4 regions of the Pseudaeromonas pectinilytica genome follow, and region 3 is predicted to be linked to each of the others. Evidence: predicted binding sites of a transcription regulator. Region 3 holds the regulator's gene; each other region holds the start of a gene.
What was found. The regulator sigma-54, encoded in region 3, starts transcription at its own class of promoters, with help from an activator protein. The targets are predictions, from matches to a motif close to TGGCACNGTTTTNGCTT.
Positions count from the first base shown of each region.

Region 1: the regulator sigma-54 is predicted to act here: its motif matches at 6,410-6,426, upstream of ACYVG7_RS15385 (nitrate reductase).
Region 2: the regulator sigma-54 is predicted to act here: its motif matches at 6,152-6,168, upstream of flhA (flagellar biosynthesis protein FlhA).
Region 4: the regulator sigma-54 is predicted to act here: its motif matches at 2,316-2,332, upstream of flgF (flagellar basal-body rod protein FlgF).

Region 1 is NZ_BAAGVN010000336.1:17,200-25,329, forward strand. It holds gene ACYVG7_RS15365 (alpha-amylase family glycosyl hydrolase) at 1-293, shown strand, start outside; gene ACYVG7_RS15370 (transglycosylase domain-containing protein) at 424-3,432, opposite strand; gene ACYVG7_RS15375 (APC family permease) at 4,229-5,572, shown strand; gene ACYVG7_RS15380 (hypothetical protein) at 5,670-6,047, opposite strand; gene ACYVG7_RS15385 (nitrate reductase) at 6,561-8,130, shown strand, end outside.
Region 2 is NZ_BAAGVN010000069.1:9,588-17,717, forward strand. It holds gene ACYVG7_RS04905 (protein phosphatase CheZ) at 1-490, opposite strand, end outside; gene cheY (chemotaxis response regulator CheY) at 503-874, opposite strand; gene ACYVG7_RS04915 (RNA polymerase sigma factor FliA) at 999-1,718, opposite strand; gene ACYVG7_RS04920 (MinD/ParA family ATP-binding protein) at 1,711-2,595, opposite strand; gene flhF (flagellar biosynthesis protein FlhF) at 2,597-3,994, opposite strand; gene flhA (flagellar biosynthesis protein FlhA) at 4,014-6,116, opposite strand; gene flhB (flagellar biosynthesis protein FlhB) at 6,231-7,364, opposite strand; gene fliR (flagellar biosynthetic protein FliR) at 7,368-8,130, opposite strand, start outside.
Region 3 is NZ_BAAGVN010000030.1:16,431-24,560, forward strand. It holds gene ACYVG7_RS03020 (SEL1-like repeat protein) at 1-1,484, shown strand, start outside; gene ACYVG7_RS03025 (HPr family phosphocarrier protein) at 1,562-1,837, opposite strand; gene rapZ (RNase adapter RapZ) at 1,824-2,690, opposite strand; gene ptsN (PTS IIA-like nitrogen regulatory protein PtsN) at 2,698-3,144, opposite strand; gene hpf (ribosome hibernation promoting factor) at 3,147-3,434, opposite strand; gene ACYVG7_RS03045 (RNA polymerase factor sigma-54) at 3,456-4,934, opposite strand; gene lptB (LPS export ABC transporter ATP-binding protein) at 4,987-5,712, opposite strand; gene lptA (lipopolysaccharide transport periplasmic protein LptA) at 5,714-6,244, opposite strand; gene lptC (LPS export ABC transporter periplasmic protein LptC) at 6,216-6,776, opposite strand; gene kdsC (3-deoxy-manno-octulosonate-8-phosphatase KdsC) at 6,773-7,327, opposite strand; gene ACYVG7_RS03070 (KpsF/GutQ family sugar-phosphate isomerase) at 7,327-8,130, opposite strand, start outside.
Region 4 is NZ_BAAGVN010000069.1:47,918-56,047, forward strand. It holds gene ACYVG7_RS05070 (flagellar basal body P-ring protein FlgI) at 1-31, opposite strand, end outside; gene flgH (flagellar basal body L-ring protein FlgH) at 41-721, opposite strand; gene flgG (flagellar basal-body rod protein FlgG) at 729-1,517, opposite strand; gene flgF (flagellar basal-body rod protein FlgF) at 1,536-2,282, opposite strand; gene flgE (flagellar hook protein FlgE) at 2,412-3,836, opposite strand; gene ACYVG7_RS05095 (flagellar hook assembly protein FlgD) at 3,861-4,571, opposite strand; gene flgC (flagellar basal body rod protein FlgC) at 4,583-5,005, opposite strand; gene flgB (flagellar basal body rod protein FlgB) at 5,002-5,415, opposite strand; gene ACYVG7_RS05110 (CheR family methyltransferase) at 5,469-6,293, opposite strand; gene ACYVG7_RS05115 (chemotaxis protein CheV) at 6,314-7,225, opposite strand; gene flgA (flagellar basal body P-ring formation chaperone FlgA) at 7,368-8,090, shown strand.

The DNA.
Region 1 (8,130 bases), on a different contig from region 3:
TCTACCGGCAGTTGATCGCGGTGCGCAAGGCGCACCCGGCGTTACGCGATGGCGAACTGACCCTTTTAAGCCAGGATCAGGTACTGGCATTCCGCCGCCATGACGCCAAAGAAAATCTGCTGGTGGTTATCAATTACGGGACGGGCAAGGGGCAGGTGGATCTGGCGTTGGGCAATTCGCAACAGCAACTGACGCCACTGAGTGGTTTTGGCTCCCAGGCTGAGACTACGGATCCGCAGGGAAACCTGACGCTGGATCTGGCACCCCGCGAGGTCCGAATCTATCGCCTGTAGCCCTAGGTACACGCCTTACCATTCTTCAAAGCCCTGATGCCTGGCATCAGGGCTTTTTTCTAATTCCAACATCATGCTTTGCGTTTCAGACTCCCATTGTGTCTCGGGGATCCGCTTGATCGACAGGCTACTAACGGTTTGCCAGCTCCGGATCGACCCGACACTGGGTCTGCACTCCGGGCGCAAGGTCGGGTGCTAGTAAAGGAGCCATCCCTTTGAGCACCTGCACCGGCAGGGCGGAGGTGAACCGGAAGCTGTCCGCCGAGCTGCCTTCTACATAGGCGGTGAGCGTACCAAAGTGGTGACTACCCAGATAGAACACGAACGTGGCGGTGCGATTGAGCACCCGGGATTCGAGGATCTGGCCGTAGCGGCCCACTTTTTCCAAGCGGTTGTCACCGGTTCCGGTTTTGCCCCCCAGCTGCAGCAGGGTACCGTCGCTGAGCTGGAAGCTGCCTGCCAGACGCCGGGCGGTTCCGGCTTCTACCACTTGAGAGAGGGCAGCCTGCAGTGCCTGGGCCACCTCGCTGGGCAACACTCGAGTGGCCTGATTGGACTTGGGTGCCAGCAGGGTTTCAAAAGGAGTTCCGGTGGCAAAGTGCAACGAGGAGAGGCGCTGCACCGGCAGACGGACGCCATCGTTGAGGATGATGCCCATGAGTTCGGCCAGGGCTGCTGGTCTATCTCCGGAGCTACCAATGGCGGTTGCCAGGGACGGAACCAGGTGGTCAAAGGGATAACCGAGTTTTTGCCAACGCTGGTGGATATCGCTGAACGCCTCGATTTCCAGCATGGTACGAATGCGGCTATCCCGTGCGGTTCTGTGCCGGGATTTGAATAGCCAGCCGTAAACCTCCAATCGTTGCTCCTGGCTTGCGGCCACTGCATCGGCAAAGGTGGCTTGTGGATGGTGGCCGAGATAATCCAGCAGCCACAGCTCCAGAGGGTGTACCCGAGCCACATAACCCTGATCAGGCAAGGAGAAGGCGCCAGGACCATAGGTGCGGTAGAGATAATCCAGCCGCTTGTCAGTGAGTGGCTCGCTGGGCAGATGCTCGCGAATAAAGCTGGCTAGTTCGGCGGGCGTGGCTTGTGGTCGCAGATAGCGATGAACCGCTGCCAGTTTGCTCTGGGTCAGATGCATGCCATCGAGCAGGGTCTTGAGTTGTTCCTCCTGGTTTTTGCCCTGATATTTGCGCCAGAAGCGTCCGAGATAGGTCTTTCCTTCTCGATCGGCAAAGCGGCGCAGATACTCCTGGCGGCGGGGATCCTTGTCGTCTTGTAGTAACAGGCGGCGAGTCGGATCTTGATACAGGCTGTAACGCACCACATCGCGCAGCAAACGGATAAAGGGTAGGTTGATGGACTCCTGTAAAGCCTGACGCAGGGTCGGCAAGCGGCCATTATCCTCTTTACGGAAGTTGCTGAAGGTATGCAGGCCACCGCCGGTGAAGAAACTCTCGTAGGGACTGGCCGAGTAGCGGCGATCCAGCGCGGCTTGCAGCATAGACGTCAACTGCCGATCCGGGTTGCGCAACAGATAATCGATGGCCCAGCGACTGAGGTTATCCTGGGCGTCCACCGGTTGCTGGCGCAGCTGCTCCGGTGACATCAGGGCGAAACGCTGATGCAGCTCGGCGATGATTTGCAGATAACTGGTCAGCACCCGTAACTTGGCGGTGGAGCCCAGCTCCAACTTGCTGGCGTCATTGATATCGAAGGGTTGATCCGTGTTATCGGTCTGCACCCGCACCAGAAAACCTTGTGGGCTGCGCTCGAACAGCGTGAAGCTGTAACGCACGGCGGCAGTTTTCTCTGGAGAGAGCAGCCGTTCGCCATACAAGCCAACGCGACCGGCAACCTCGGGGTCGGCCAGACTGCGTAGATATTGGCTGACCTGTTGCTGCAGATCGTTATTCAGATGGCTGTGCACACTGAGATCCAGATGGTCCAGATCATACAAGTTCAGCCCCAGCATATTGCCCAGTCGTCCGCGAGTGACATAGCGGGCCTTGTTGCCATCGATGCGCTCGAAGGCCGGTTGGGTGCTGAAGTTGCGAAATACCAGTCGCTGTGCCAGGGCGGCATCCCGCAGTGGCAACGAGATGGCAGCCGATTGGGCCAATAAGCGCAGATAGCTATCGGTCAGGGTTTCCAGCTCGCTGCGGCCTTTGAGCAGGTAGAACGAGGGGCGGCGGTGAGCGATGAGCAGGGCGACCACCTGGCGCAGGGCCAACCCTTGAGCCAGCAGATCTTCCGGCGTGTTGGCTGCGCGCCCGAGCAGGTCATCCACCCGGGCGACGTCGGCGGCAAACCAGACATGCAGGCCATCCCCCAGACCGTGCACCTCGCCATAACCGGGCGCGGCGGCCAGCGGCACCGAGTTGAGGTAATCCAGCGCCAGCTGTTGGCGCGCAGGTAGGGTCAGCACACCGCCCTGATAGGCACGAACACTGGCCGAGGCCATCTGGCGCAGTTTTTCTTTGCTCGAGCTGGTGCGGCCTTCCGGGGAGTGGCGAAATTTTTCCATCTGGGTGGCCAGCGTGCTGCCACCGGAGCCGTGATCCTGAATGCCAACCTGTTTGCCTAATTGGGAGAGTGCGGCGTTGGCAAAGCGGGGCCAATCAACCGCTGGATTGGTCAGCGGATACTCATCACTGAGTAGATCCCGATTCTCGATATAGAGCAGGGACTGCAATACCAGTGGCGGTATGGTGGCAAATTCCAGATATTGATGGCGTGGATAGCGGCTGACGTGAAACGGCTCGTTACGGCAGTCAAATAGGGTCAAACCGGCCTGACTCTTTTCGGCGTAGGGGATAAATAGCCCCTGCTGGCTATAGTGCATCAGGGCCGGTGAAAACTCGGCCTGACTCAAAATGCCATACCCTCGAGCTTCAAGACGGGGCAAAAAGCTACCGAGCCGCGCATATCCGAGGCGCTGATCATAGGGGCCTGCCGCCGGAAAGTGGATGGCCTGGCTGGGGCCGGGCGCTAACCGCCAGCTGAGAGTTTGACTATATCCAGAGAGTAAGTGGGCCTGCAGCCAGGAAGTCTGCATCTCAAACAGCAGGGCGGCCAGAACGATGGCAATCGCCAACACCAATAAGAAGCCGGGGATCCGGCGCAAGAACCGCATCAGGCGGGAGCTGGAACGGATCGGGGCTGGCTGAGGTGTTTCGGGGGATCCAGTCGCTGTGTCCTGTGGAGTCGCGGTCTGTGGTGTCTGGTTGGTTCCGTCCGAGGACGAGACGGCTGCGGATGTTCCTGACTCCGTAGATGGTGTGCTGCTGGCAACCGGTTCGACGGCATCCATGGCCAATGCTCCGTGAACGAATGGATCTGACTCATCGGAGCCTGCGAGATCAGGTGTATCCAGATGAGCGCTTTTCATTGAGTGTAATCCTCCGGCGCGTGCGGGGTGACTGCTTTATCAAATAAAGCATCAGGAGAGTGAAGCGGCTTGGGTTTTGTTTACTTTTAGTACAAAAAACAATCACATCTGCAGATCTGTGGCTGACCTGACGCGGGTTTCCCATCTGGCGATGTTGCCTCTGGCATACAGTTCCGCGGTTGGTAACCGCAGCAGTCAGTCGCTGCCGTCGCAGCGCTGGGATCTCTGGCGACAAGATATTGAGTTACGCGCTGTATATAGGGCAAAATAGCGCCCCTGAAATGACCGGCTCTGTGTAAAGCCGGTCATTTTTTTCTATCCCGTTTAGTAACCGAGGCCAGTCCTGAGGACTGGAAATGATAGCCGCGTTCGTGCGCCGGAAGGCCTGCAACGAACCCATGTCGATCAAGATTGAATAGAGGAAACAGATGAAGCATCCATTGCCATTCCCCGTCGAGATTTGCCGCCCCGCAACGGCCTGCGTTTCCGCGCCGTGTTCTCGTTGCTCCAATGTGCGGGTTGGCCGTGCAGGAGTCCGATCATGACGCTCTCCAAAGCACAACAACCGGGATTGCGCAAAACGCTCAGTTTGTGGCAAGTGGTGATGATGGGTCTGGCCTATCTGACGCCGATGGCGGTATTCGATACATTCGGCATCGTCACCGAGCTGACCGATGGCCATGTAGCCACCTCCTACCTGATGGCGCTGGTGGGCATGCTGTTTACGGCACTGAGTTATGGCGCTCTGGTGCGACGGTTTCCATCCGCAGGTTCGGCTTATACCTATGCCCAGAAGGCGTTTACCCCTTATGTCGGCTTCATGGTTGGCTGGTCGTCGTTGCTGGATTATCTGTTCATGCCGATGATCAACATGTTACTGGCGAAGATCTACCTGACGGCGCTATTTCCGGGTGTTGAGCCCTGGGTGTTTATTCTGGGACTGGTCACCCTGATGACCTTTTTTAATCTGCGCGGCATCAATCTGGTGGCCAATCTCAACAGCCTGATCGTCGGCATGCAGATTGCGGTGATCCTGGTGTTCATTGCTCTGATCGCCCATGGGGTCTATGCGGGCGAGGGGATGGGTACTGTGGCGAGTCTGCGCCCGTTCTACTCCCTGGATGCCGCGGTCGTGCCGATGATTACCGGTGCTACCGTGTTGTGCTTTTCCTTTCTCGGCTTTGATGGCATCAGTAACCTCTCCGAAGAGACGCCGGATGCCGGACGCGTGGTGCCCAAGGCGATCTTTCTCACCGCGCTGATCGGCGGCGTTATCTTCATTACCGTCTCCTATTTTCTGCAGCTCTATTTCCCGGATATTTCCCGCTTCCAGCAACCGGATGCCGTATTGCCGGAGATTGCCCTCTATGTCGGTGGCCAGTTGTTTCAATCGATTGTGCTGGTGCTGACCACGGTGGCGGTGCTGGCTTCCGGCATGGCCTCACACGCTGGTGTCTCGCGCCTGCTCTATGTGATGGGGCGGGATCGGGTGTTGCCGGAGCGGTTCTTCGGTTATGTCCATCCACGTTGGCAGACCCCGGCTATTAATGTGGCGTTGGTCGGTGCCGTGGCGTTGTCGGCGGTCTCCTTCGATCTGGACATCGCATTGGCGCTGGTCAACTTTGGCGCTCTGGTGGCATTTACCTTCGTCAATCTGTCGGTGATTGCCCAGTTCTATATTCGTGAGGGACGCCGTCAGGGCTGGCGTAATACCCTGCGTTATCTGCTGCTGCCACTGTGTGGCGCGCTGACGATCCTGGTGCTGTGGTTGAACCTGGAATTGAGTTCACTCTATCTGGGTCTAAGTTGGGCGGCGCTGGGTCTGGTGTGGTTGGCGGTGCGGACGGCTCGTTTCCGGCAGCCATTACCCGAGGCGGCGCTGTAGGCCAATCGGGTGCGATAGCCCAGCGTGGGGAGTCCACGAGGTATACGGGCCGGTATTAACCGGCCCGTGCTATTTTTGTCGCTCTCGGAATGAGGAGCTAGCTGCGACGAATAATGCCGTCCAACTGCAGAATAAACAGCTCCAGCGCCTTGGTGTTGTCGAATTCGAAGGCCAGGCCATAGTGGGTCTCGGTGCGGCCGGTGTGCAGGCGCTTCGGGAAGCGGGTCATCTCGGCATGGTGACAATAATCGGCCTGGGCGTGAACGCCGGGAATCGCGGCGAAGTCAGCGACGAAGGGCTGCAAGGCTGGCATCAGCACCAGACGGCTATGACGGCTATCGGCCAGCAGATAAAAGGCGTGCTTGCTGTGAGACAGCATGTACTCAGTCAGAGTGCGGATCTTGAAGTTGGTACGACATTCGAGGCCCCGCAAGGTCTCCTCGATGGCGGCGCTATCTATAGACAAACTAGCCATGGACAAAATAGGCTCCTGGTTCAATGTGGCTCCCGAGCGGGAGGGGAGGCCTTCAGACCCGTGAGCGACTAGCCTGCACGGCAAACGCCTGTCTGCCAACCGATTCCTCATTTCTTTCCGCTCTTCGTGCCGGTGCTGTGACGAAGGCGACGAAGCGTCACCTCCTATCATCGCCGCCTATCCCTGCCGCCATATCACTCCCTGCGATCACCGAGAGGTGAATCCTCATCGCGACCGGAATTGCACCATGGCTGGGCATTCTCCCGACGCAAGGCACCAGAGTGGCTCGCGGTTGGTGCTGTGTCGGGCCTGTATTCGAGGTTTTAGCCAATAATTTCTGGATCCTTGGGGTCCTGAGTGTCCGGCACGGCTTTTGCTTTTATCCAGAAGTTAGTTTGAAAATGCACGTTTGGACACTGGCGTCCTGTCCCTCCGCAAGGAGGGCGGCGCTTTTTTTTTGCCCGAGTGTCGGGTGTATACCCGAATTCCGGGTTCGAAGGGAGTCTTTGCCGTATGTCAAACCCGAGCGCTGTCCTGCCCACTGCCGATGGATCCGTCCAGACGACCTGCGCCTATTGCGGCGTCGGCTGCGGGATCCGGATCTCCGGTGATCAGCTCGAAGGGGATGCTAGCCATCCAGCCAATCTGGGGGCACTGTGCATCAAGGGCTCTACCTTGCTGGATACCATGGCGTATCCGCACCGGCTGCTCTACCCGCGTCTGAATGGCAAGCATGTGGGTTGGGATGGGGCACTGGACGAGATCGCCAGCCGCTTTTCCCAGATCATCGCCGAGTCCGGTCCCGAGGCCATCGGTTTCTATGTCTCGGGTCAGCTCATGACCGAAGATTACTATGTGGCCAACAAATTGATGAAGGGGTACATAGGCGCCGCCAATATCGATACCAACTCCCGCTTGTGTATGTCCTCGGCGGTAATGGCCCATGTCCGGGCCTTCGGTGAGGATGTGGTGCCTGCTTGCTATGCCGATCTGGAGCTATGCAACCTGCTGGTGCTGGTGGGTGCCAATACCGCCTGGACCCATCCGGTGGTGTTTCGCCGCATTCAGCAGGCCCGGGCCCGCAATCCGCAGATGAAGTTGGTGGTGATCGATCCGCGCAAGACCATGACCGCCGAGCAGGCGGACTTGCATCTGCCGCTGCAACCAGGCACCGATGTCTGGTTGTTCCATGGCTTGTGCCGTTACCTGTTACAAAGCGGTGCCGTGGACCGCGCTTATGTGGACGCTCATGTCGATGGTTTCCCCGAACTGGCCGCCTTGCTGGACGATCCCGAGTATGACGAGAGCGCCATCGCTCGGCGTTGTGGCCTCAGCGAGGTGGATCTGCGGGCGTTCTTCCGCTGGTTTGCGGCAGAGCCGAAGACAGTCACTCTGTTTTGTCAGGGGGTGAACCAATCCAACCAGGGCACCGATAAGGCCAATAGCATCATCAATGCCCATCTGTTGACCGGACGGGTCGGCAAGCCAGGTGCCTCCCCCTTTTCGATGACCGGACAGCCCAATGCCATGGGCGGGCGCGAGGTCGGCGGGTTGGCCACCCAACTCACCGCCCACATGGGGTTTAACGACACCGACTGTCAACGAGTGCAGGATTTCTGGCAATCGCCGACCATAGCCCGGCAACCTGGGTTGAAAGCTGTGGATTTGTTCGAGGCGGTACGGCAGAAGAAGATCCGCGCGCTGTGGGTTATAGCCACCAATCCGGCGATCTCGTTACCGGATTCGGCCCGGGTGCGTGAAGCATTGGCCAACTGCGAGTTTCTGATTGTCTCCGAGATGACGGCCCGGACCGATACCGCCCAGTTTGCTCATCTGCTATTACCGGCAGCCGGTTGGGGAGAGCGGGGCGGAACCGTGACCAACTCCGAACGCTGCATCAGTCGGCAGCGTCCCTTTACCCAAGCGCCCGGTGAGGCGAGACCGGACTGGTGGGCGCTGGCCGAAGTGGGCAAGCGCATGGGCTTTGCCGAGGGCTTCAACTATCACGGTCTCAACGATATCTTGCGCGAATTTGCCGCCCTCACGGCTCATGAGAACCAGGGCGCGCGGCAGCTGGATCTGG
Region 2 (8,130 bases), on a different contig from region 3:
TCAAGATCTCGGTCAACAAATCCCGTAACTGATTGGAGTCAATTTCGGACTGCTTAATGAACAGATCCAGCTGATGACACAACACCTTAAACTGCCCCAACTCAAGTTGCCGCGTCATGAGTAATTTCCATGCTGGCAACACCTGCTGGATCCGCTCGTTAAGCTGGCTGGCCAATGGCAAACCGGCGTCAACAGCATCCATAGTCCGGTTCGCCGCCTTATCCGTCATGGTAATGACATAATTGAGACGTTCCCGAGCATCAGGAATTTCTTGCATCGCCAAGTCAGGGATGCGGGAATCGAGTTGAAAATCATGCAGTGAGGTATGGAGTTGGCGAGTCAATTGGCCAATTTTGGCAAACATATCACTCGCATTTGGCGCACAAATGTCGGCCAACAACTCATCGGCCGCAGCCTGCTCACCCTGCTCGAGATACATCACGAGCATCCTGGCTTGCTCCAGGCTAATCAGAGGCGCCTTCGACTTCATACAGACACCCCGTTAACCAATACGTTCGAAAATCTTATCCAGTTTTTCTTTCAAGGTGGCAGCAGTAAATGGTTTGACAATGTAGCCATTCACACCAGCCTGCGCCGCTTCAATAATCTGCTCACGTTTTGCTTCGGCAGTTACCATCAGAACCGGCAAATGACTCAACTTATCGTCGGCACGGATCGCCTTCAACAGATCGATACCCTGCATGCCGGGCATATTCCAGTCCGTTACCACAAACTCGAAGTCGCCATTCTTCAACATGGGCAGTGCCGTATTACCATCATCCGCTTCATGGGTGTTGTTAAATCCCAAATCACGGAGCAAATTTTTGATTATCCGGCGCATTGTTGAAAAATCATCAACAATGAGGATTTTCATGTTCTTATCCAAAATATCCTCCTAAGTGGCCGCCCAACACAGCCCTAACTCATTCTGTTTATAGCGATATTGTTTTTTATTATGCATCACACTTGCCTATGAGTGTAGACAAGCATGTGTGCGGTCAGTACCAATCTTTCATTCTGGCTCGCAATCTATGCATCGCCTGACTGTGGATCTGGCTGATTCTTGATTCACTCACGTTGAGAATTTGACCAATCTCCTTGAGATTCATCTCCTCGTCGTAGTAAAGCGACAAAACTAGCGCTTCTCTTTCAGGAAGATGAGTAATACCTTCAGCCAATGCTTGCTGAAAGCGTTCTCGAGCAAAACCAGTGAAGGTTTTATTGTCATCTTCTGAATCTGAGGCATCCGTTAGTGCATCCTCGGATACCCCCAAATCCTCAATGCCGACGACACGGCCACAAGCCGCTTCATTCAACATGCTGTGATATTCGTCGAGGGATACGCCCATGGTCTGGGCGATTTCGACATCTTTGGCATCCCGACCGCACTGCTGTTCAACGACGCCGATCGCATCGGAAATCCGCCGGGTATTACGATGGACCGAGCGAGGCACCCAATCACCACGCCGAATTTCATCAATCATGGAGCCGCGAATACGAATACCGGCATAGGTTTCAAAACTCGCACCCTTGCCACCATCATAGTTACGCGCAGCCTCCAGCAGGCCAATCATGCCAGCCTGAATAAGGTCGTCTAACTGAACGCTGCTTGGCAAACGAGCCATCAGGTGCAATCCAATCCGCTTGACCAGCTGCGCATGCCGCTCAATCAACGCGTTTTGATCCTGATGACGAGCATAAGCATGGGCTTTATTCACTAATCGTATCCTGAGCTAATGACGGCTTGTGCAGCAGGGTTTCGATAAAGAACTCCAGGTGTCCTCCAGGCTGGTGAGGGGTCGGCCAGCCTGCGGCCTTATTGGCCAGCGCCCGAAACGCCAACGATGCAGGCGATTTGGGGAATGCATCTACAATAACTTTCTGCTTCTTCACGGCTTGCCGCACATTGTTATCGTAGGGAATACAAGCCACAAGCTCCAGGGACGCGTCTAAAAAACGATCCGTCACTCGCGTTAATTTCGAGAACAGCTCCTGTCCCTCACGCAAGCTACGCACCATGTTAGCGACAACCTTGAAGCGGAAAACACCATACTCCCGCGACAACAACTTGATGAGCGCATAGGCATCAGTGATAGACGTGGGTTCATCACACACCACCACCATGATATCCTGAGCGGCACGGGAGAAGCTCAGCACCATATCAGAGATACCGGCAGCCGTATCGACCAATAACACATCGATTTGCGTCTTCATGTCACTAAAGGCTCTAATGAGACCTGCATGTTCTGCTGGTTTCAATTCAACCATCGACTGGGTACCAGATGTCGCCGGAATAATCATCAGGCCATAAGGCCCTTCGACAATGATGTCGTCCAGCGTACATTCGCCGGAAAGAACATGAGATAAGTTTCGCTGCACGCGTAAGCCCAGCATGACGTCGATATTGGCCAGCCCCAAGTCCGCATCGAGCAACATGACACGTTTCCCCTGCGCCGCCATGGCAACCGCCACGTTCAGAGTCACACTCGACTTGCCAACGCCGCCTTTACCACCAGTCACAGTGATGACCTTGACGCGATTATTCTGGCGCATCTTCCGCAGACCCTGAGCTTGATCCAGATTGATATTATTCATGTTATTCATAAAACTCCATGTGGTCGGCGCGATCGCTCTCCTGGCCCCAGAAATGGCTCGGAACACCATCGGCCTCCAACTGCTGCAATGTCGCGGCAATCAGCTCGCCGGCATCGGCAACCTTGATATCTTCGGGGACCCGTTGGCCATCGGTAACATAGCTGATGGGCAGATTGTTCTGAATGCACATACCCAATACATCGCCCAGATTCAGGCTTTCATCCAACTTGGTCAGAATACAGCCACTGAGCGGTACCCTGCGAAAATGTTCATAGGCCTCTTGCAACACCCGACGTTGCGAGGTTGCGGGCAACACCAGATAGTTGCGGATCCGCACCTTGGCATTTTTTACCAAGGTGTCCAGTTGTTCGGTTAGACGAACATCCCGCTGCCCCATCCCGGCCGTGTCGATCAGAACCAAGCGTCGATTACGCAGCTGATACAGGGCCGCCGATAACTCCTCTACATCGGAAACCGGCCGAACAAGACAGCCCATGATGCGCCCATAAGTCTGTAATTGTTCATGAGCACCAATGCGATAGTGATCCGTAGTGATTAGGGCAACTTGGTCCGGACCATATTTCATGGCAAAGCGGGCCGCCAGTTTGGCGATAGTCGTGGTTTTGCCGACCCCAGTCGGTCCGAGCAAAGCAATAGCGCCGCCGTGGCGCAAAATATCATCGTCTGTGGTTTTCACATGCTCCAGCAGTACCTTGTGCATCAGATGCCAAGCGTCATGCAAGGATGCGCTTTCAGGAACACTCGCGGCGAGCTGTTCGGCAAATGACTCTTCAAAACCGCCTTTGCACAGTTGCTTGATGAGCAGCGCCCGCACCGGTCCACGACGCTCAACCTCCTGCCACATCAGTCCCGACAGTTGGTGCTGAAGTAGTTTGCGGATGGAGGCTATTTCGGTACGCATGGCATCCAGGTCTTTATCTCGGCTTTGAGCCGGTGCCGCGCGCGATGCGCCGCGTCGGGGAGTAGCCGTCGGCTCCGTGAATGCCGCCTGTTCGGCCAAGGTTTTCGGCGCACCAGAGTCACGATTGAACCCAGAAGGCAGACGGGATTGGAGTTGCTGCTGACGCGCCAACAAAGCGGAAAGGCTATCCGGGAAACTCTCTTGTTCGTCAGTTTTTTGGCTAATAACGGGAATTTGCGAGGCAAACGGCTCGATAGGGCGCGCACGCGACGATAAGTTGACACTATCATCCCGCACATCGCGAACAGGATCGGCAGCCGTCGTCGCGGCCTGCGTCTGGTAGTCAATAGCGGCAACGATCTCGATACCACCCGATACCTTTTTATTGGACATGATCACCGCATCCGGACCGAGGACCTCTTTGACCTCAGCCAGAGCCGTGCGCATATCCTTGGCAAAAAACCGCTTTATCTTCACCTAGACCTCCAGCTCCTTATTATTGTTGCCCGACTGCACTGACGATGCGGATCTGTTTATCATCAGGAATTTCCTGGTATGAGAGGACTCGTAATCCAGGAATGGAGTTCTTCACGAAACGAGCTAATGTGTTGCGTAAGACGCCCGAAGTCAGCAATACGGCAGCCTGCCCCTCAAGCTCCTGACGCTGTGCGGCTTCAGTCAGGGATTTCTGCATCCGCTCCGCCAGCCCAGGCTCGATGCCCGCACCTTCCGCACCACCAGCCTGCAGGGATTGGTGCAAAATACGTTCCAGCTCAGGAGCCAGGGTGATCACCGGAATAACCGATTCGCCACCGATGATCTCCTGCACAATCAGACGTCGCAAGGCGATACGACAAGCGGCCGTCAATACATCGGGGTCCTGACTGCGCGGAGCGTACTCCACGAGCGTCTGCAGCACGGTACGCATATCACGCACCGGCACCCCTTCTGTCAATAGGTTTTGCAATACCTTGACCAAGGTTCCCAGACTCATCACACCCGGGATCAAGCCCTCAACCAGCTTGGGTTGCGCACGAGCCACCATATCCAGCAGATTCTGCACCTCTTCATGGCCGAGCAGCTGGGCTGCCTGGCTGGTCAGCAACTGGCTCATATGGGTGGCAATAACCGTCGAAGCATCCACCACTGTATAGCCCAGACTCTGGGCCTGATCGGATTGCTCGCGGGCGATCCAGACCGCATCCAGGCCAAAGGCCGGATCCCGGGTCTCCAATCCCTGAACCGCACCAAAGACTTGGCCCGGGTTTATCGCCATCTCTTTATCATGATAGACCTCGGCCTCGCCCATGTTGACGCCCATCAACGTGATGCGATACTGATTGGGCTGTAGATCCAGATTGTCGCGAATATGAACGGGTGGCACCAGGAAACCCAGCTCCTGGGACAACTTCTTGCGTACCCCCTTGATCCGATTCAGTAACTCGCCGCCCTGGCTCCGATCCACCATGGGGATCAGACGGTAACCGACCTCCAGGCCAATCACATCGACCGGACTCACATCATCCCAGCTCAAATCCTTATGCTCAGGTACAGCGACATCATCCATCGGAGCCAGTGCCTTGGTTTCGGCATCCGTCTTGCGCTTTTTGCTCTTGCGCACCATCAACCAGGCACCAAGTGCGGAGATAGAGCCCAAGGATAAAAAGGCCAGATGCGGCATGCCGGGAACCAGGCCCATGATGATCAGCACCGCAGAGGCAATGATCAGCGCCTTGGGCTCTTCAAACATCTGGTTGAGCACCACCTGTCCCATGTCCTGGTCCGTGTTCTGCCGGGTCACAATGATCGCCGCCGCGATAGAAAGCAGTAACGACGGGATCTGCGCAACCAGACCATCACCGATGGTCAACAAGGTATAGATAGCAGCGGCGTCGCCAAAGCCCAGTCCATGCTGGGCCATACCGATGATGAAGCCACCGATGATGTTGATAAACAGGATGAGGATACCGGCCACGGCATCCCCCTTAACGAACTTGGACGCACCATCCATGGAGCCGTAGAAGTCGGCTTCCATGGTCACTTCTTGACGCCGCTTTTTCGCTTCATCCTGATTGATCAGGCCCGCATTCAAGTCAGCATCGATCGCCATCTGCTTGCCGGGCATCGCATCCAGCGTAAAGCGCGCACTCACTTCGGAAATACGGCCAGCACCCTTGGTAACCACCACAAAGTTGATGATCATCAAGATGATAAACACGATAAGACCGACCGCGTAGTTACCACCGATAACTACATTACCAAAGGCTTCGATGACATGACCGGCAGCCGCAGAACCATTATGTCCCTCCAGCAGCACCACCCGAGTCGATGCCACGTTCAACGCCAGACGTAACAAGGTTGCCACCAGTAGGATCGTCGGAAAAGCCGCAAAATCGAGCGGCCGACGGGAATAGACGGCGACCAGCAACACCACCAGTGACAGGGCAATGTTGAAGGTAAACAACACATCCAGCAGGAAGGTCGGTATGGGTAGCACGACCATGCCGAGGCTGGCCAATACCAGCAACGGAGTACCCATACCACGGTTCAGCAGATGACGATATTGACCCAGCGAGGCGAAGGTGGCTCTCATTTCCATGGCAGTCTGTCGAATAATATGGCGTTAACCTAGACTAGCAAAAAACAAGCCATCGATTAACCATTTGATTTTTATTATGATAAATAATGCTAGCCGGTTAACGTCAAAAAAATGTCAATACCTTAACTCATCAGGGATCGGCAGTTCATCGGCCAATTTACGCGGTGGCTCGGCTCGCCCCTGCTTGTAGGCCTGTAATTGATAGACGTAGGCCAGTACCTGGGCAACCGCAACGAATAGGCCATCTGGGATCTGCTTGTTGAGCTTGGTAGTATGGTAGATGGCTCGAGCCAAAGCCGGTGAGGCCACGCTAGTCACCCCACACTCCCGGGCAATCTCGCGGATCTTCATCGCCACCTCATCCACCCCCTTGGCCAACACAATGGGCGCCGCGCCCGGTTTATCGCGTTCATATTTGAGAGCCACTGCGTAGTGAGTCGGGTTGGTGACCACCACATCGGCTTGAGGCACCTCCGCCATCATCCGGCGATTGGCCATCTCATACTGCAGACGACGCAAGCGCCCCTTGACCTCCGGCTTCCCTTCCGAGTCCTTATATTCATCCTTGATTTCCTGCTTACTCATGCGCAGTTGTTTATTGTGATTCCACATCTGGAAGGGGACATCAATCGCCACAATAGGCAGCAACGCACAGCAAATCCCGACGGCAACCCATAGGCAAAGCTCCAGGGCGTCATAGATGGCATAAGGAAATTGGCGCTGGCTTAAATCCAGAATGTGCGGCAGTTGCCCCATGATCAATGACCAAGAGAGCAGACCAATAAACAAGACTTTCGCAATAGACTTGATGAGCTCGACCCAACTTTGCATACCGAACATGCGTTTGAAACCCGCCATAGGGCTGAGTTTGCTCATCTTCGGCATCATGGCTTCGCTGCTGACGTTCACCCCCCCCAACAGCAAGTTGCCCACCAACGCTGCCAGCAACACAATGGCAAACAGCATGATCAGCGGCACAATCAAGTCGCCAATGTCGGCGCCTAAGGCGGGGATCATGGTAAACGGATCGAAGACCTGTTCACGGGTGAAGGAAAAATTGCGGTGAAACACATCGAGTAGCGCTTGCCCGAGTGACTTGGCAACCATGGATAAACCGATGACCCCGGCCAGCAACACAACCGCCGTCCCCAGTTCTTTGGATCGGGGAACCTGGCCTTTCTCCTTGGCCTGGTCTAGTTTTCGCCCTGTGGGTTCCTCTGTTTTTTCCTGACCATCCGACTCGGCCATGGCCTATCCCCCCAAACACTGGGTCTGGATCACGTCACAAATCAGTGACTCCACTTGCTGCCAATGCTGCAAAAAGTGCTCCATGAAGCCCCCCAATGACACCCAGATCACCAACAAGCCGCAGATCATACTGATCGCAAAACCCATGCTGAAAATGTTCAGCTGTGGCGCGGCACGCGTCATGACACCAAAGGCAAAATTGATCAGCAGCATGGCGACAATGGCGGCAAGAGAGACCGAAAGACACATCTCGAACATCACGCCCAAAAATGCCGCCAGCATTTGAAACCCTTCAATGCTGATCCCGCTGACCGCCACGGGCAAAGTAGTAAAACTCAGCTGCAGCAAATGCAACATGGTCAGGTGACCATCGATGGCAAAGAAAATCAGGGTTCCGAGCATCAGGTAGAACTGGCCGACGACCGGTGTCGAACCACCGTTGATGGGATCCACCATGGAGGCAAAGCCAAGGCTGGTTTGCATGGCGATGATCTGCCCGGCCATGATGAAGGTCTGGATCAAGAATTGCGAAGCCAGGCCGATGGCAACCCCGACCAACACCTGTTGCGCGGTGATCATCATCCCCGTGATGCTGAACAGCTCGACCGCAGGCATAGTCGGCAGCAACGGAGCCATCGCCACGGTAATCACCAGGGCCAGTTTGGCGCGGATCATGATGGGAACAGTCTGAGAGCCGAGGACTAACATGGTCATCAGCATGGCGGAAAGACGGGCATAGGGCCAGGCATAGGAGGCAATCCACGCC
Region 3 (8,130 bases):
GAGCCAGTGTTGAACAGGATGAAGAATTAGCCTTCCATTGGTATCGCAAAGCGGCAGAACAAGGCGATCCCGCCGCCCTGTATGCGCTGGGATTGCAGTATGAGCGTGGGCGGGGTGTCAAGCTGGATGAGCAGCAAGCGGTCACCTGTTATATCCAGGCGGCGGCTCAAGGCCACCTCAAATCCCAGTTCAAACTCGGGTTTGCCTATGAACATGGACGAGGTGTCTGCCAGGACCGGATCAAGGCGGCCGAGTATTACCAGCGTGCGGCTGAAGCGGGTCACGCCGAATCCCAATTCAACTTAGCCAGCATGTATCTGCAAGGGGATGGCGTCCATCTGGACTCTTCCAAGGCGGCTTTGTGGCTGAATAAAATTGTTGAGGCCGGTGATGCCCGAGCGCAATTTATGCTGGGGCAGCTATATGAAACCGGCGCGGGTATTGCCCAAGATGAGCTGAAAGCGGCGGAGTTATATCGCAAGGCGGCTGATCAGAATGAACCACGAGCTCAGTTGGCGCTAGGTCGGATGTATGAACGGGGACGTGGCGTGACGCGCAGTTTCCGCGAGGCCGCCAACTGGTATCAGAAAGCCGCCGAGCAAGGGTCCGCTGAAGGCCAATTCATCTTGGGCGGTTTTTACCGGATGGGTCGTGGCGTGCAACAAGACTATCGTCAGGCTGTTCAGTGGTTCCGGAAATCGGCTGAGCAGGGAAATCAGCAAGCTTATCTGGCGTTAGGGCGACTTTACGAACTGGGGCAAGGGGTGTTGCAGGATCATCTGCAGGCGCTTTCATTCTATCGCCGGGTTGCGGCTGAAGGGGTGGCCGAAGCGCAGAATCGCTTGGGTAAGATGTATCGGCAGGGATTGGGGGTCCAGCAGGATGATGCGGAGGCCGTTGCCTGGTTCAACAAATCCGCTGCGCAGGGTGATCCGCAGGGCTGCTCCGAATTGGCGGAGTTGTGTCTGCAAGGGCTCGGGTGCGAGGTCGATAGTGGTCGTGCGTTGCAGCTGTTCCGTCAGGCCGCAGAGTCGGGGCATGCCGATGCGCAATACAATCTGGCCATGCTGTTCGAAACCGGGCGGGTGGTGGAGTTGGATTATCAGCAGGCGGCAAGCTGGTATCGTCTGGCGGTCGATCAGGGACATGCTAAGGCGCAGTACCAACTCGGGGTCATGTTCCAGGAGGGCCGAGGAGCGCCACAGAATTTCCACCAAGCGGCAGCGCTGTTTTCTCGGGCTGCAGAACAAGGGCATGCCCTGGCGCAATACAACTTGGCTTGTTTGTATCAGCAAGGTGTCGGCGTGCCGCAGGATAATCAGCAGGCCTATGTCTGGAGCTCGTTGGCGGTTGCCGGCGGTTGCCGTCTGAGTGAGGCGCAACAGTTACGGGACAATATGGCGCGATTGCTGAACGCTGCACAATTAATCGAGGCGCAGCGTGAAGCAACCTTGTTTTTTGAGCAGTGGCAGATGCAGGTGTAATTAACCAGTCAACGGTTACGAGCACAAAAAACGCCGGTTATGAAACCGGCGTTTTTTCATGTTTGCTGCTTCGAATCTTATTCTGCTTCTTCGAATCGTGCCGCGACCAGTTGTTCGACGGCATCCATGACCTCCTCGGCATCCGGACCTTCGCAGGTGACATGAATACTGGATCCTTGAGCGGCCTCAAGCATCAATAACCCCATGACGCTATCTGCGCTGGCCTCTTTTTCTTCATTGCTGACCATGATAGTTGCCTGATAGCTGGCGGTGAGTTGCACCAGTTTGATGGCGGCACGGGCGTGTAACCCCAACTTGTTGATGATGGGCAGTCGTTTCTCAATGCGAGGCATGGGATTTCTCCAGCGTACGATGGCGGACCTGGACGGTCTTGTTTCTGGCCCGGAAACTGGCGGCTAACAGTTCGGTGATGAACACGGATCTGTGCTGTCCTCCTGTACACCCGATGGCAACCGTGACATAGCTACGGTTGTTCCGCTCCAGATGGGGAAGCCAGTTACTCAGCAGGGTTTCGATCTGCTGGCTGTAAAGCATGACATCCGGCTGTGCTTGCAGGTACTCACGGACTGGCGCATCCAGCCCGGTCAGAACCCTGAGCTCAGGAACCCAGTGTGGATTAGGGAGAAAGCGGGCATCGAACACGAAATCTGCATCTTTGGGGGTGCCATGTTTGAAGCCGAACGACTCAAAGACCAAAACCAGTTCTTTCTCTTTGCGCCCCAAGACGCGTTCGCAGATCTGCTCGCTGAGATCGTGAATGCTCAGCATGCTGGTATCAATGCGCAGATCAGCCGTTGATGACAAGGGAGCCAAGAGATGGGTCTCTTGTTGGATGGCTTGATCCAGCGAGAGGTGCTTGCGCGACAGTGGATGTAAACGCCGACTTTCGCCATAGCGACGGATCAGCGTGGCATTGTCAGCATCGGTAAAAATACTGGAAAATTCGATATCGCTGGCCTGACGGATTTGGCCCAGCAAGTTGTCAATATCGCCGCTTTCGTCCGGCATGTTGCGCACATCAATACTGACGGCGAGTTGGTCATAACGATCCCGTGCTTCCAGCACCAATTGGGGCAGTAAGGTAACCGGAAGATTATCGACACAATAGTAGCCTAGGTCTTCCAGGACACGCAGGGCTATGGTTTTTCCTGAGCCAGAGCGGCCACTGACCACGATCAATTTCATGGGCGCCTCAGGGGGCAATCATCAGTTGATAGAGCGCTTCGTCACTCTCGGCCTGGCGCAGTAAACGACAAAAAGCCTTGTCATTCAACTTGCTGGCGATGAGAGAGAGCGTCTTGAGATGGGTTTTACATTCACTTTCGGGTACCAGCAGGGCAAACAGGATGTCGACAGGCTGGTTATCGATCGCATCGAAGGCAATGCCTTGATCCAGTGTTAGAAATACCGCTGTCAGTGGATGACCGTCCGGGATCCGGCCATGAGGAATGGCGATGGCCCCGCCAATGCCGGTACTGCCCATCTTTTCACGGGCCAACAGGCGTTCAAATAGCTCTTGCTCATCCAATCCTAACCGCTGGGCGGCCAGTTCACTGATGAGTTCAATGGCGCGTTTTTTACTGGAACAAGGGACTGCACTTTTGGTGCAGTCCCTGCTAAGAAAGTCCTGAATTAACATAGTTACTTACTATTCAATTTTTCTTTGTGCTTGATGATCTGGCGATCCAGCTTATCAATCAGCGTGTCGATTGCCGCATACATATCGGCCTGCTGGGAATTGGCAAAAATCTCGCCACCATTGACGTTGAGTTTGGCTTCGGCGATCTGGTTGAGTTTTTCAACCGTGAGAATGACTTGAACATTATTGATTTGTTCGAAGTGACGCTCCAGCTTGGCAAATTTGCTATTTACGAAGTCACGCAGCGGGTCGGTAATTTCGATGTGATGACCTGACAGGTTAATTTGCATAACGTCTTCCTTTTGTTTGGCCTACAACAGGCGTTTGCGCTGACTGGATGGCGGTATTGACAAAGACTCTCGATACTTAGCGATGGTCCGTCTGGCTACCATAATACCTTGTTCAGTAAGCAAATCCGCGATCTTGCTATCGCTTAAGGGTTTTGCTGTATTTTCAGCCGCGACCAGCTTCTTGATCAAAGCCCGGATTGCGGTGGAAGAACACTCCCCTCCATTATCAGTATTGACGTGACTTGAGAAAAAGTATTTAAGTTCGAAGATTCCACGAGGCGTATGCATGAATTTTTGTGTGGTCACACGCGAAATGGTCGACTCATGCATTTCTACCGCTTCGGCGACATCATTGAGAACCATGGGCTTCATAGCCTCTTCACCATATTCGAAAAAGTCTTGCTGCTGCAACACGATACAATTCGCTACTTTCAGCAGGGTTTCATTCCGGCTCTCCAGGCTCTTGATAAACCATTTGGCCTCTTGCAAGTGTGAGCGGATAAACTGACTGTCACTGCTGTTTCGAGCGCTGCGGGCCATGGAGGCATAGGTTTCGTTGATGCGAATTTTCGGCATGGCATCTGGGTTTAATTCTACCACCCACTTGCCCTGCTTCTTGCTGACCGCGACATCCGGAATCACATATTGGGAGTCGCTTTGGATAATACTGTTGCCAGGCCTCGGTTCCAGATGCTGGATCAGATCCAGCGCCTCCTTGAGTTCTCCTTCCTTGAGCTGCATCTTGCGGGCCAGATTGCGATAGTCCCGACTGGCCAGCAAGTCCATGTGCTCTTGCAGGATAGTTTTCGCTTCTTGAAGCCAAGGTGTGGTCTGTGGATATTGCCCCAGTTGGATCAGCAAACACTCCTGGACGGAGCGAGAGGCGACACCAACGGGGTCAAAGTGCTGAACTCTCTTGAGTACGGCTTCAACCTCATCCAGCTCGACTTCACGCTCGTCAGACTGCACTGCTTCAAGGATGTCCTCCAGGGTGGCCGTCAAATAGCCTGAATCATCAATTGCGTCGATGATCGAAAGCGCAATCGCCTGATCCAACTCGCTAAATGGTGTCAGTTGCATCTGCCAAAGCAGGTAATCTTGCAGTGTTTCTGTGGTCTCACCCTGATAGACAGGCTCATCGTCGCCGCTGGGTAAGCCACTGGCCTGATGGGTTCCTGCGGTATAAAGCTCATCCCAGGTGGTATCCATCGGCAACTCATCCGGCATGTTTTCCTGATTGAGTGCGTCGCTGGTGTTGAGCTGGCTACCATCCTGCTCGTCCCTGGCCTCGTCTGCTGCTTGCGCGTCGTCCCGTTCTTGCTCCGACATGGGCTCCAGATTATCACTCTCCTCCTGCTCCAGCAGGGGATTGGCATCGAGTGCCTGCTGGATCTCCTGTTGGAGCTCCAGTGTGGAGAGTTGTAGCAAGCGGATCGCTTGCTGAAGCTGTGGCGTCATGGCCAATGACTGACCAAGGCGCAACTGTAAAGTCGGTTTCATTAGTATCGCTCTTTCCTTAAATCGACAAACCGGGTCCTGCAGAGAGTGTTACCTATAGGGTGAATCCTTCTCCCAGATAAACTTTTTTCACCTGTTCGTTGTTGAGAATTTCGCTTGGAGCGCCCTCGGCAATAAGCTTGCCATGACTGACGATATAGGCTTTCTCGCAGACATCCAAGGTTTCTCGTACGTTATGATCGGTAATTAATACCCCAAGCCCACGATCGCGTAAATGTTCGATGATGCGTTTGATGTCGATGACCGAGATGGGGTCTACACCGGCAAATGGTTCATCTAACAGGATAAATCTGGGGTCTGCGGCCAGAGCTCTGGCGATTTCCACCCGCCGCCGTTCACCTCCGGAGAGGCTCATGCCAAGGCTATGGCGGATATGACTGATGTGAAACTCCTCGAGAAGAGACTCCATCTTGTCCGTTCTTTCCTCCCGGGTGAGATCACCACGGACTTCCAATACGCCCATTAAATTTTGTTCGACCGTGAGGCGACGGAAGATCGAGGCCTCTTGCGGCAGGTAACCAATGCCATTTCTGGCGCGCTCGTGCATCGGCAGAGAGGTGATGTCGATGTCATCGACCGTTACGCTACCGCCATCTTGGGGAACCAGACCGACGATCATGTAGAACGAGGTGGTTTTCCCGGCGCCATTTGGCCCGAGCAAACCGACGACCTGGCCGGTTTCAACTTGCAGGCTGACGTCACTGACCACGGTGCGGCTTTTATAACTCTTCTTCAGAGCGCTGGCTTTTAACAACGACATCTTATTGACCATCCTTCTGACTGGTCTGCTCTTGCAACTGTTCCGGCAAGAAAACAGTCTTGACTCGTGAGCCCTTGGCGGTACTTTCAGCGGCCATCTGCTGTTTCTGGATGTCATAGCGGATGACATCGCCGCTCACTTCATTGTCTTGCTGCTGCAATTTAGCCTTGTCGCTGAGCACGACCAGCTTCTCTTTGAGCTTATAGTGAAGGCGATTGGCACTGGCTTGTACCGGTTTACCATTATCCAGCACCTGGGAAAAGGTCGCGGGTGAGCCATAGGCGATCATCTCTTCTGCACCTTTTTGGCCATTGCGGATGACTTCGACTTTGCTGGCGGTGATTTTGATGGTGCCTTGAGTGATCACCACATCATCGAGAAACGACACTTTGTTGCTGCCCAGTTCGGCCAGTTGGCGTTGCGAGTCGACAAAGATCTTTTGCTGATAATCGGTTTGTTTGGCTATCCCGGCGCTGGAGGCCAGCAGCAGACAGCAGAGCACCTTAGCGGGCTTGGTTAAAGTAAATCGCATGACTGTTGTCCAATAGTTCATAGCTGTTTTGGTCCAGTTTCCCCAAGAGGCCAACGCCCTCATTGTGGAAGCCAGGTCCTTCGATCACGACTTTCAGATTGGTGCGCATTTGCTGGTTGGTCAGATCCAGCTCCATGTAGTCGGTGGTCAGTCGCTCGGCGATGGGCTGCGGCCCCAGGTTCTTCAGGACCACCTGATTGCGCAAAATAGCGCTATCACTGTTGTTGAGTACACCCTTCTCGCCACTGAGCTCCCATAACGGTTTGCCATCAGCATCCCGGGTCGTGATGCGCGGATGTTCCAGTTCGCTCATCTCTAACTGAGCGTAGTGTTCGGCGTAGTCGGCGGCCAACTCTTCCTTAAGGTGCCCTTTGGCATCGTAATGCTGGGTTCTCAATGCCTTGGCGGTGAATGAGGGTTGGTAGATAGATCCGCTTTGAGCCTGGCTGTCGCCAGTCTCCTGATCGAACCAGCGCCAGAGACCCAAGGCGAGGAGAAACATCAGACCAATCAGCCAATTCTGGCGACTCATACCGAAGCCCCTTGCGCCTGATCCAGCGCCTGATTGGCTTGCAGCAGCAAATCGCACACTTCGCGCACCGCACCTTCGCCACCGCGTAGCCGGGTGATGTAACGGGCGGCGCGTTGTGTTAACGGATGAGCATCCGCCACCGCAACACCCAGGCAACTAGCCTGCATGACCGGAATATCAATCACATCATCGCCAATATAGGCCGCCTGGTTCGCCTCCAGACCGAGGACATCCAGTAGATCCTGAAATGCAGGCAGCTTGGCGCCTTGGCCTTGATAGAGATGTTCGATACCCAATGCTGCCATTCGATCACTGACGATTCTCGAGTTTCGACCGGTGATGATACCGACTTCAATGCCAATATCGCGAAGAGCCTTGAGACCAAAGCCGTCTTTGGTGTGGAACGTCTTGAATTCCTCCCCCTGATTGCCCATGTAGATGCGGCCATCCGAAAGGACGCCGTCCACATCGCACACCAGCAGCCGGATCTGTCCGGCACGAGCGAACACGTCGGTACTGACCGGACCATACAAGGTCTCGATTTGGCTCATCAGACAACTCCAGCTTTCAGCACATCGTGCATATTGAAGGCGCCTATTGGACGGTTACTCTTATCGACGACGACCAAGCCGTTGATTTTTTTCGTTTGCATCAATTGCACGGCCTCGGCGGCCAACATCTCAGCCGGGACTGTCGTGCAACCGGTTTTCATGACACTCTCGATACGAGTCTGATGGATGTCGACACGCTGATCCAGGATCCGGCGCAGGTCACCATCGGTAAACAACCCGGCCAGGGTACCGTCGGGATTGAGGATGGTGGTCATGCCCAGCCCCTTGGCACTGACTTCCAGCAACGCATCACGAATGGATGCCTGACGCGAGACGGCCGGCAGCAGGTCACCGCTGTGCATCAGATCTGAATTGCGCAGCAACAGCTTACGGCCCAGGGCGCCACCAGGATGCGACATGGCAAAGTCTTCACTGGTGAATCCACGAGCCTCCAGCAAGGCGACGGCCAGGGCATCTCCCATGACCAGCGTGGCCGTGGTACTGGCGGTGGGGGCGAGTCCCAGCGGACAGGCTTCTTCGGGGACCCGAATGCACAGATGAATATCGGCCTCGTTGCCCATGGTGGAGGCTGAGTTGCTGGTCATGCAGATGAGCGGGTTACCCCAACGTTTCAGAACCGGCAATACCGCCAGAATTTCGCTGCTTTCTCCGGAGTTGGAGATGGCGATGACCACATCCTGCGGGGAGATCATTCCCAGGTCACCATGACTGGCTTCACCCGGGTGGACAAAAAAAGCCGCCGTGCCGGTGCTGGCGAAACTGGCAGCCATTTTGCGAGCTAT
Region 4 (8,130 bases), on a different contig from region 3:
CGGCGAGTAATAGAGTCGAAAATTTCTTCATGACCATCTCCTAGAAGGGACTGAAGGGACCATTGAAGAACTGTGCCAACCAGCCACGTTCCTGGCTGTTAGCAAAATCCCCGGTGCCACCATATTGAATACGAGCATTGGCAATGCGTTGCGACAACACGGTATTGTCGGCATTCACATCCTCGGAGCGCACCAGTCCGGTAATACGGATATATTCGTTACCGTTGTTCAGCATCAACCACTTCTCGCCACGAACCATCAGGTTACCGTTGGGCAGTACGCGGATCACGCTGACCGAAATGTTGCCCTGCAGACTATTGCTCTGATCGGCCTTGGACTGTCCCTTGAAGCTGTTGGTGGCCCCCATGCTGACACTGGTGTCATAGCCATTGAGCGTGACTGTGTCCCCCCCCATCTTCAGCGCATCGAGCCCCAGATCTGAATTTTTACCCTGCTGGGAGTTCGCATTTTTCTTGGCGGTGGTGGATTCCGACAGTTGGACCGTGATCAAGTCCCCGACCCGATGCGCCTTGATATCGGAATAGATGCTGTTGACCTGCCCCTGATTAAAAATGGATCCACTGGGATCTATGTTGACCATGTCATCCTCGGGGATCGTCGGTGCAAATGAGGGGTCATCCGGCTTCGGAGCATTCGGCAGCGACGTGCAACCGGCCAGCAGCAGAGTCATCAGGAATAAATAGGGACGGCGAGTCATCATGCACCTCTTAAGTCCGTTGCGTTAAGAACGACATCATCTGATCGACAGTGGTCAGAACCTTCGAGTTCATCTCATACACTCGTTGCGCCTGGATCAGATTCACCAACTCTTCCGTCACGTTGACGTTGGACGCTTCCAGCATCCCCTGCTTGATCACCCCCAGACCATCGGCTCCAGCAACACCTTGCAGTGCTGCACCACTGGATTGGGTCTCGGCGTACAGGTTCTCACCGATCGGTTGCAAGCCACCCGGATTGACAAAGTCAGTCAGGGTAAACTGACCAATCACCTGGGATTCAGCCTGGCCCTTGATCTTGACTGACACCTGCCCATCCCCCCCGATGGTGATGCTCTCGGCATCTTGTGGCACCTGGATTTCCGGTTGTACCGGATAGCCCATACCTGGGGTCACAATCGTCCCTTCGGAGTTAAGGGCAAATTGGCCGTTGCGGGTATACGCGGTACTGCCGTCCGGCATCTGGATTTCGAAGAAGCCACGCCCCTGCACCATCACATCCAGTGAGTTATCGGTGGTCTGCACGCTACCCTGGGTAAAGTTCTTTTGGGTCGCAACCACCTTGGCCCCGGCGCCGAGCATCAGGCCAGAGGGAAGTGTGGTGTCCGCCGATGAGCGACCACCCGGCTGATTGATATTTTGGTAGAGCAAATCCTCAAAGATCGCTCGACCTTTTTTGAAACCGACCGTCGAGGCGTTTGCCAGGTTGTTGGATGCCACCGAAATATTGGTTTGCTGGGCATCAAGACCGGTTTTACTAATCCACAGAGCGGGAATCATAGAATCCTCCTAGCGTACTCAGCTCATTCGCAGCAGCTGGTTCTGCGCTTCATCATTTTTTTCGGCGGTCTGCATCATCTTGACCTGGGTCTCGAACTGACGTTGCAAACGGATAAGGTTGGTCATTTCATCAACCACATTCACATTACTGGCTTCCAGTGCGCCGCTGACCAGACGGACCTGATCGGTCGCGGCTTCACTCTTGCCATCATTACGATGAAACAGGCCATCCTGTCCCTTGCTGATGGACTTGATATCCGGGTTGACCAGCTTGATGCGCTGGTATTCCTCGACCGTATCCGCAGTCGCGCCCTCAGGGCGTCCGATGACGGTGCCGTCCTGGTTGATTTCAATTTTTTCCATCGGCAATGGCAAAATGATCGGCTGCCCAGCATCATCGAGAACATTCAATCCGCTGCTGGTCTGCAGGGTGCCTAATGGTGAAACGCGCAAGTTACCCATTCGGGTATATGCCTCCTTGCCATCACCATCCTGAACCGTCAACCAACCGTCGCCCTGAATGGCGACGTCAAGATCACGTCCTGTTGTCATCAGGCCGCCCTGATCCATGCGTTGCCCCGGGCTTTCCGTCATCGAGAAGACGCGGGAAGGAAGTCCTTCGCCATACGCCTGCATGGCGCGAGCCTGCTCCAGATCGGCCTTGAAACCAACAGTTGCCGCATTGGCCAAGTTATTGCCGCGCACAGCCAAGCTGTTCATGTTTTCTTTGGCACCCGACATGGCGATGTAAAGCAGACGGTCCATAAGGCACTCCCGGTTTTGGTGGTTAACCTTAACTAGCAAGTAGAATGCCAAGGACTAAAGAAATGAGGTAAAAACGCAGAAATGAATGAGGCGGCAAGAGTTGCCGCCTCAAAAAACAATCGGTTAACGTTAACGGATCTGCAAGATACTCTGTTGCAAGGTATTGTTGACCTCCAGAGCCCGCGAGTTGGCCTGGAAATTACGCTGGGCCGTGATGAGATCCACCAGCTCCGCCGTCAGGTTGACGTTGGATTGCTCCAGTGCCGCCGACTTGATGGCACCAAAGGTTCCGGTATTGGCCTCACCCGCCAGCGCCACGCCGGAATCCTGACTCTCCTTCCAGGAGGTATTCCCGGATTGACGTAGCCCCTGCTCGTTGGAGAACCGTGCCATGGCCACTCGCGCCAGAGGCTGTGAGGTACCATTGGAGTAGGTCGCCTTGACCAAGCCATCCGAACCGACATCGACGCCAGTCAGACGGCCAACCGTCAGACCATCCTGCTCCAGACTGGTTACTTCAAATTTAGAGCCAAACTGTGTGGTCTTGGCGGTATCAAAGTTCAACTTGAACCGCTGGGTGCCGTCGGCCCCCAAGCCCAGCACATTGGCGCCATCCCCTGCCAGCGCGCTCGAGGGATCATCCACCCCCAGTGCCTGGGTATTAAGATCGGCCGGGGTCGTACTCTTCATCACCCCAAGGTCATCAAAGGTGATCACAGCACCGGTCCAGGGATTGCCGTTGTAGGTAACTTTAGCATCGATTGGAGCGCCATCTGGAGCTCCATCCTTGTCGGCGTCGACTTGATATGTACCAGAAACAGCCGCACCTGCTGTTGTATCCCACATATTGACCGGTTTGTTATCCACGGTAGTGAACATGGTCCAGTTGTTATTGCCGGTATAGGCCGCATCCTTGGGTTTGACGAAATACATCGCCACGGTATGTGGCTCACCCAGGGAATCATAGGTGGTCACCGAGGTGGATGAGCTATAGGTCTTGGGATCGGTCGGATCGAACAAGGCTAAATCCTTCGCGGTATCCTTACTACTCAGGTTGAGGGCGATATCAATATTCTTGGTGGATACCGGTGTCCCGGCGGTTTCCGGGATCTGGATCGGCGTCGAGGTCCCCAGACTGACGGAGGTCGAGGTACCATCGCTGTTCACCGGAAAACCGCGCAGATAGTTACCGGAGGAGTCCACCAGGAAGTTGCTCTTGTTCAGCTTGAACGCCCCGGCCCGGGTGTAAGAGAAATCCAGTGAGCCACTCTCTGCCGAAGTCACAAAATACCCCGGACCAGAGATGGCCAAATCAAACGGGTTATTGGTGAACTGCAGGGCTCCCTGGTGGAATTGCTGTGCCACAGCGCCGGTCGTTACCCCGTCCCCAGTTTTTGTCCGAGTGGCAGTGAACAGCGATGAGGCATAGACATCGGCGAATTCGGCACGGGACTCCTTGAAGCCGATGGTATTGACGTTGGCAATGTTGTTCGCCGTAACGTCGAGATCCTTCTGCGCCGCGTTAATACCACTGAGGGCAATATTGAATGACATAATTCTGCTCCTTCTACTACGACGTTACGAAGCGACCTCAATCGCATCGCTCAATTTCAATCCACCCATGCCACGCAGATTCAACACTACATCACTGGAGCTGCTGGAGCCCAGGCTGACACTTTGAATATGGGCATAGTTGGCCAAGGTTAACTCTTCAGTTTTACCGTTCACCAATCCGCTGGCTTTCACCGTATATTTGCCGGCCGGCACTTTCTCGCCGCTTTCGTTGGTGCCGTCCCAGGAATAATCGACATTACCGGTCAGGGTCTTGCCTTGTGATTCGGCCAAGGTGAAGGTCTTAACCAGCTCACCGCTACTGTTCTCGACACGGATCGAGATGTCGGTTGCACCGTTGGTCAGACTTAACTTGCCATCGATCCCGTCACTGCCGTTGACATAACCCTCATTACTGGGCATCAGCACTTTCTTGCCGACCAAAGTCGATGCCTGCAGCGCCTGATTCGACGTCATGACCGAGTTCAGGCTCTTCAGCTGACTGGTCATATCGGTGATCCCCTGCAGGGTACTGAACGATGTCATTTGGCTAACCATCTGGTTATTGTCGACCGGTTTGGAGGGATCCTGAAAAGCCAACTGATTACTCAGCAACTTGAAGAAGTCGGATTGCTCCAGCGTCTTCTTGTTGGTCGTCACCGCCGTGTCGGTCTTAGCTTCGGTCTGCCAGCGCAACGCATCCAGCGAGCTGTTGGTGGTGTTATTGACTGTACTCACGCTCTACCTCCTCAACCCTTGCCCATGCGTAGTGTCTGCAGCAACATCTGCTTGGCAGAATCAGCAACCTGAACATTGGTCTGGTAGGAGCGAGTGGCACTCATCATGTCGGCCATCTCTTCTACCGGATTGACATTCGGGCGGTAAATAAATCCATCCTTGTCAGCCATCGGATGCGTCGGATTAAACTCACGCAACAGGGGGGCTTGGCTTTCCAATACCCCCTTGACCTCAACTCCAACAGAGCCTTCTTTTTCGCCCTGCATCACATCGGCCAACGCAGAGGCAAAAACTGGCCGCCTGGCGCGGTAAGTTGTTTCCGCACTGGAGCTGACACTTTCGGCATTTGCCAAATTACTGGCAGTCGTATTCAAACGCACCGATTGTGCACTCATTGCGGAACCCGCTATATCAAAGATACGGAACAGACTCATGTCTGATCTCCTTTAATCGCCTTGAGCAAACCAGATATACGGCTATTAAGAAACTCCAGAGACGCCTGGTATTCGAGCCCATTTTCCATAAAGGAGGTACGCTCCTGTTGCACATCCACCGTATTCCCATCTCCCGTATCTGGTTGATTTGGAACACGATACTTGACGCTTCCAGCTAGGGATGAGCTGCTGCTTCCCTGAATATGGTGAGCATCCGATGTCGCGAGAGCGAAACCACTTTGGGTACGAGATTGCGCCTGCTCCAGTGCTGCGGAGAAGTCGAGGTCTCGAGCTTTGTATCCGGGAGTATCAGCGTTGGCAATATTGGCTGCCAGCACCTCTGCTCGAGCGGATCGAGCTCCGATGGTGTACTGATGAATCCCAAACGCTTTATCAAATGAAATGGCCATGGCGCACCTCCTGCAAATAACTTTGCAAAAGGTGTGCCATGACAAGAGGAAGGTTATTTGACTTTGTAGACAATACCGGGGTTGCAGCGGATCATCTCAAACCGATCGGTAAGGCCGGTCAAGGATTCCGAAGCCCCCAGCATCAGGTAACCGCCAGGGTTGAGACTAGAAGCAAACTGGTTGAGGATCTTGGACTTCACTTCTGGAGCGAAGTAGATCAGCACGTTGCGACAAAAAATAATATCGAACTTACCCAGCAGACTGTAATTGTCGAGCAAGTTGAAGGGCCGGAAACTCACCAATTTTTTGACGCGTTCGCTGACCCGCATCTTGTTGTCGCCATAAGGCTCGAAAAATTGACGCTTTCGCTCTGGCGACAAGCCCCGCGCCAGCGCCAGACTATCGTAAATCCCCTCTTTACATTGATTCAACATCGAGGCCGAAATATCGGTACCGACAATCTGCACCCCGCCAGGTAAGGTTCCTGGCCTCTTGAACTGGTGTTCCAGCGCCGTCATGGCGATGGAATAAGGCTCTTGCCCTGAAGAACTCGCGGCCGACCAAATCTTCAACGGGCGACCGGCCTTTCCCAGCTCAATAAAAATTTTATCGGTAAGCAATTGAAAAGGATAAACATCTCGAAACCATAACGTTTCATTGGTCGTCATGGCATCAACCACAGTCATCTTAAGATCCCGTTCCTTGGGATCCATCGAGCGCTTGATCAGATCAGAGAGTGTGGCCGCACCGAACTGCCCCAATAGGGGGGCAAGTCGGCTCTTGACCAGATACTGCTTATTGGCACCCAGCACAATACCGCTTTGGGCCTCCAAAAAGGCACTGAACTGTTTATATAGGTCTTCGGACAGTGTCTTCATTAAAATTCTGCATTGGTTGATTACATCGCATCCTGAACGGCCTTGGCCAATTCATCCGGGTTAAACTTGGCAATAAAATTGTTAGCTCCCACTTTCTGTACCATTGCCTGGTTGAACACGCCGCTGAGAGAGGTATGCAGTATGATATGCAAGCCTCTGAGTGCGGGGGTGTTTCTGATTTCAGCGGTCAGGGTGTAACCATCCATTTCCGGCATCTCAATATCGGAAATAACCAAGGCGATTTGATCCTCGATGGGTCCCTTTTTGGCCATATCATTCAACATGTTCAGCGCGTCTTTGCCATCTTTGGCCAGCAGGCATTTTACGCCAATGGTATTCAAGGCTCGTTCAACTTGCTTACGCGCAACCGAGGAGTCATCAGCAACCAGAACCGGACGGCCGTGAGGATCATGCTTCGGACTTTCGGCAACCAACTCTTTACTGACTTCGGTGTTAATGGGCGAAATTTCATCCAGGATTTTTTCCACATCCAAGATTTCAACCAATTCGCCATCCACCTCGGTCACAGCCGTCATATAGTTGAAGCGACCCGCCCCCTTGGGAGGTGGCAAAATGGACTCCCAATTCATGTTGATGATTCGTTCAACAGAGCCGACCAAAAATCCCTGCACCGAGCGATTGTATTCCGCAATGATGATAAAACACTTGGAAATATCGGCGATAGGACGCCCGCCGGTTGCCAGACTCAAGTCAATCACGGAAATAGTCTGACCGCGGATGTGCGCAACACCCCGGACATAAGGATGTAATTTCGGCATGACCGTCAGTTGCGGGCATTGCAACACTTCACGCACCTTGAACACGTTGATGCCAAATCGTTGCCGTCCATTCAAACGAAAGAGCAACAACTCAAGGCGGTTCTGTCCCACCAGTTGGGTCAGCTGATTTACTGAGTCCAGGATACTCGCCATAATTCTCTCCATTTTGAGGCCGGTGGCACCAATCCTGCATTACCCAGCCACAGGCAAAGCGGTTGTTGCAGGCGGTTATTCTTCACGATGCCTGTATCATCCACGGGGTCATCGTCTTATTGCAAGGATAGTAGATTCTTATATGTCGTTATTTTGCTTTATCAGCAAGCACTTGAACATGATTAGTCGTCATAGTCTGATCTTGCCAACACTCCTGCTCGCAAATAGCCTTCATGCCGACGAGACAATCACCGAGCAGATGCGAACACTGGCTGAACAATTTATCTATAGCCAGATGGTCATAGACCCAACCAGTCAGGTCGACGTCACGGCAGCAACGATCGATACCCGCCACGCCATGCACCCATGCGATAAGAACCTTACAGCTAGTGTAGCCGGAAATGGCGATATCAAACGAAATACTACGGTCAGGCTCATTTGTGAAGCCGAGCCACGCTGGGAGGTGTATGTTCCTGTCCGGGTTACCGTTCTCCGTCCTTTTGTGACAGTCGCCGATGCCATCACCAAGGGTAGCGTCCTGACAGCCGCCAATCTAAAGCTAGACTTCATGGATGAAGTGATGATGCGGGGTGACAGCTTTACTGAAATTGAACCGTTAATTGGCAGCCGCAGCAAACGCGATCTGCGACCAGGCCAGCCTGTGCGACAAAATCAAATCTGTGTAGTATGTAGAGATGATACTGTGCAGATTGAAGCGACAACATCGGCGCTTTCCATTAAAACCAGTGGCAAAGCCCTGCAAGATGGTACCTTTGGCCAATCGATCCGGGTTGAAAATCTTCGCTCAAAACGGGTCATCACAGCAACGGTCGAAGCCGTGGGCCAGGTGAAGGTAAAAATGTGAAACAGATTTACTTTTTTCCTAAAGTTAGTCCCTCGATAGC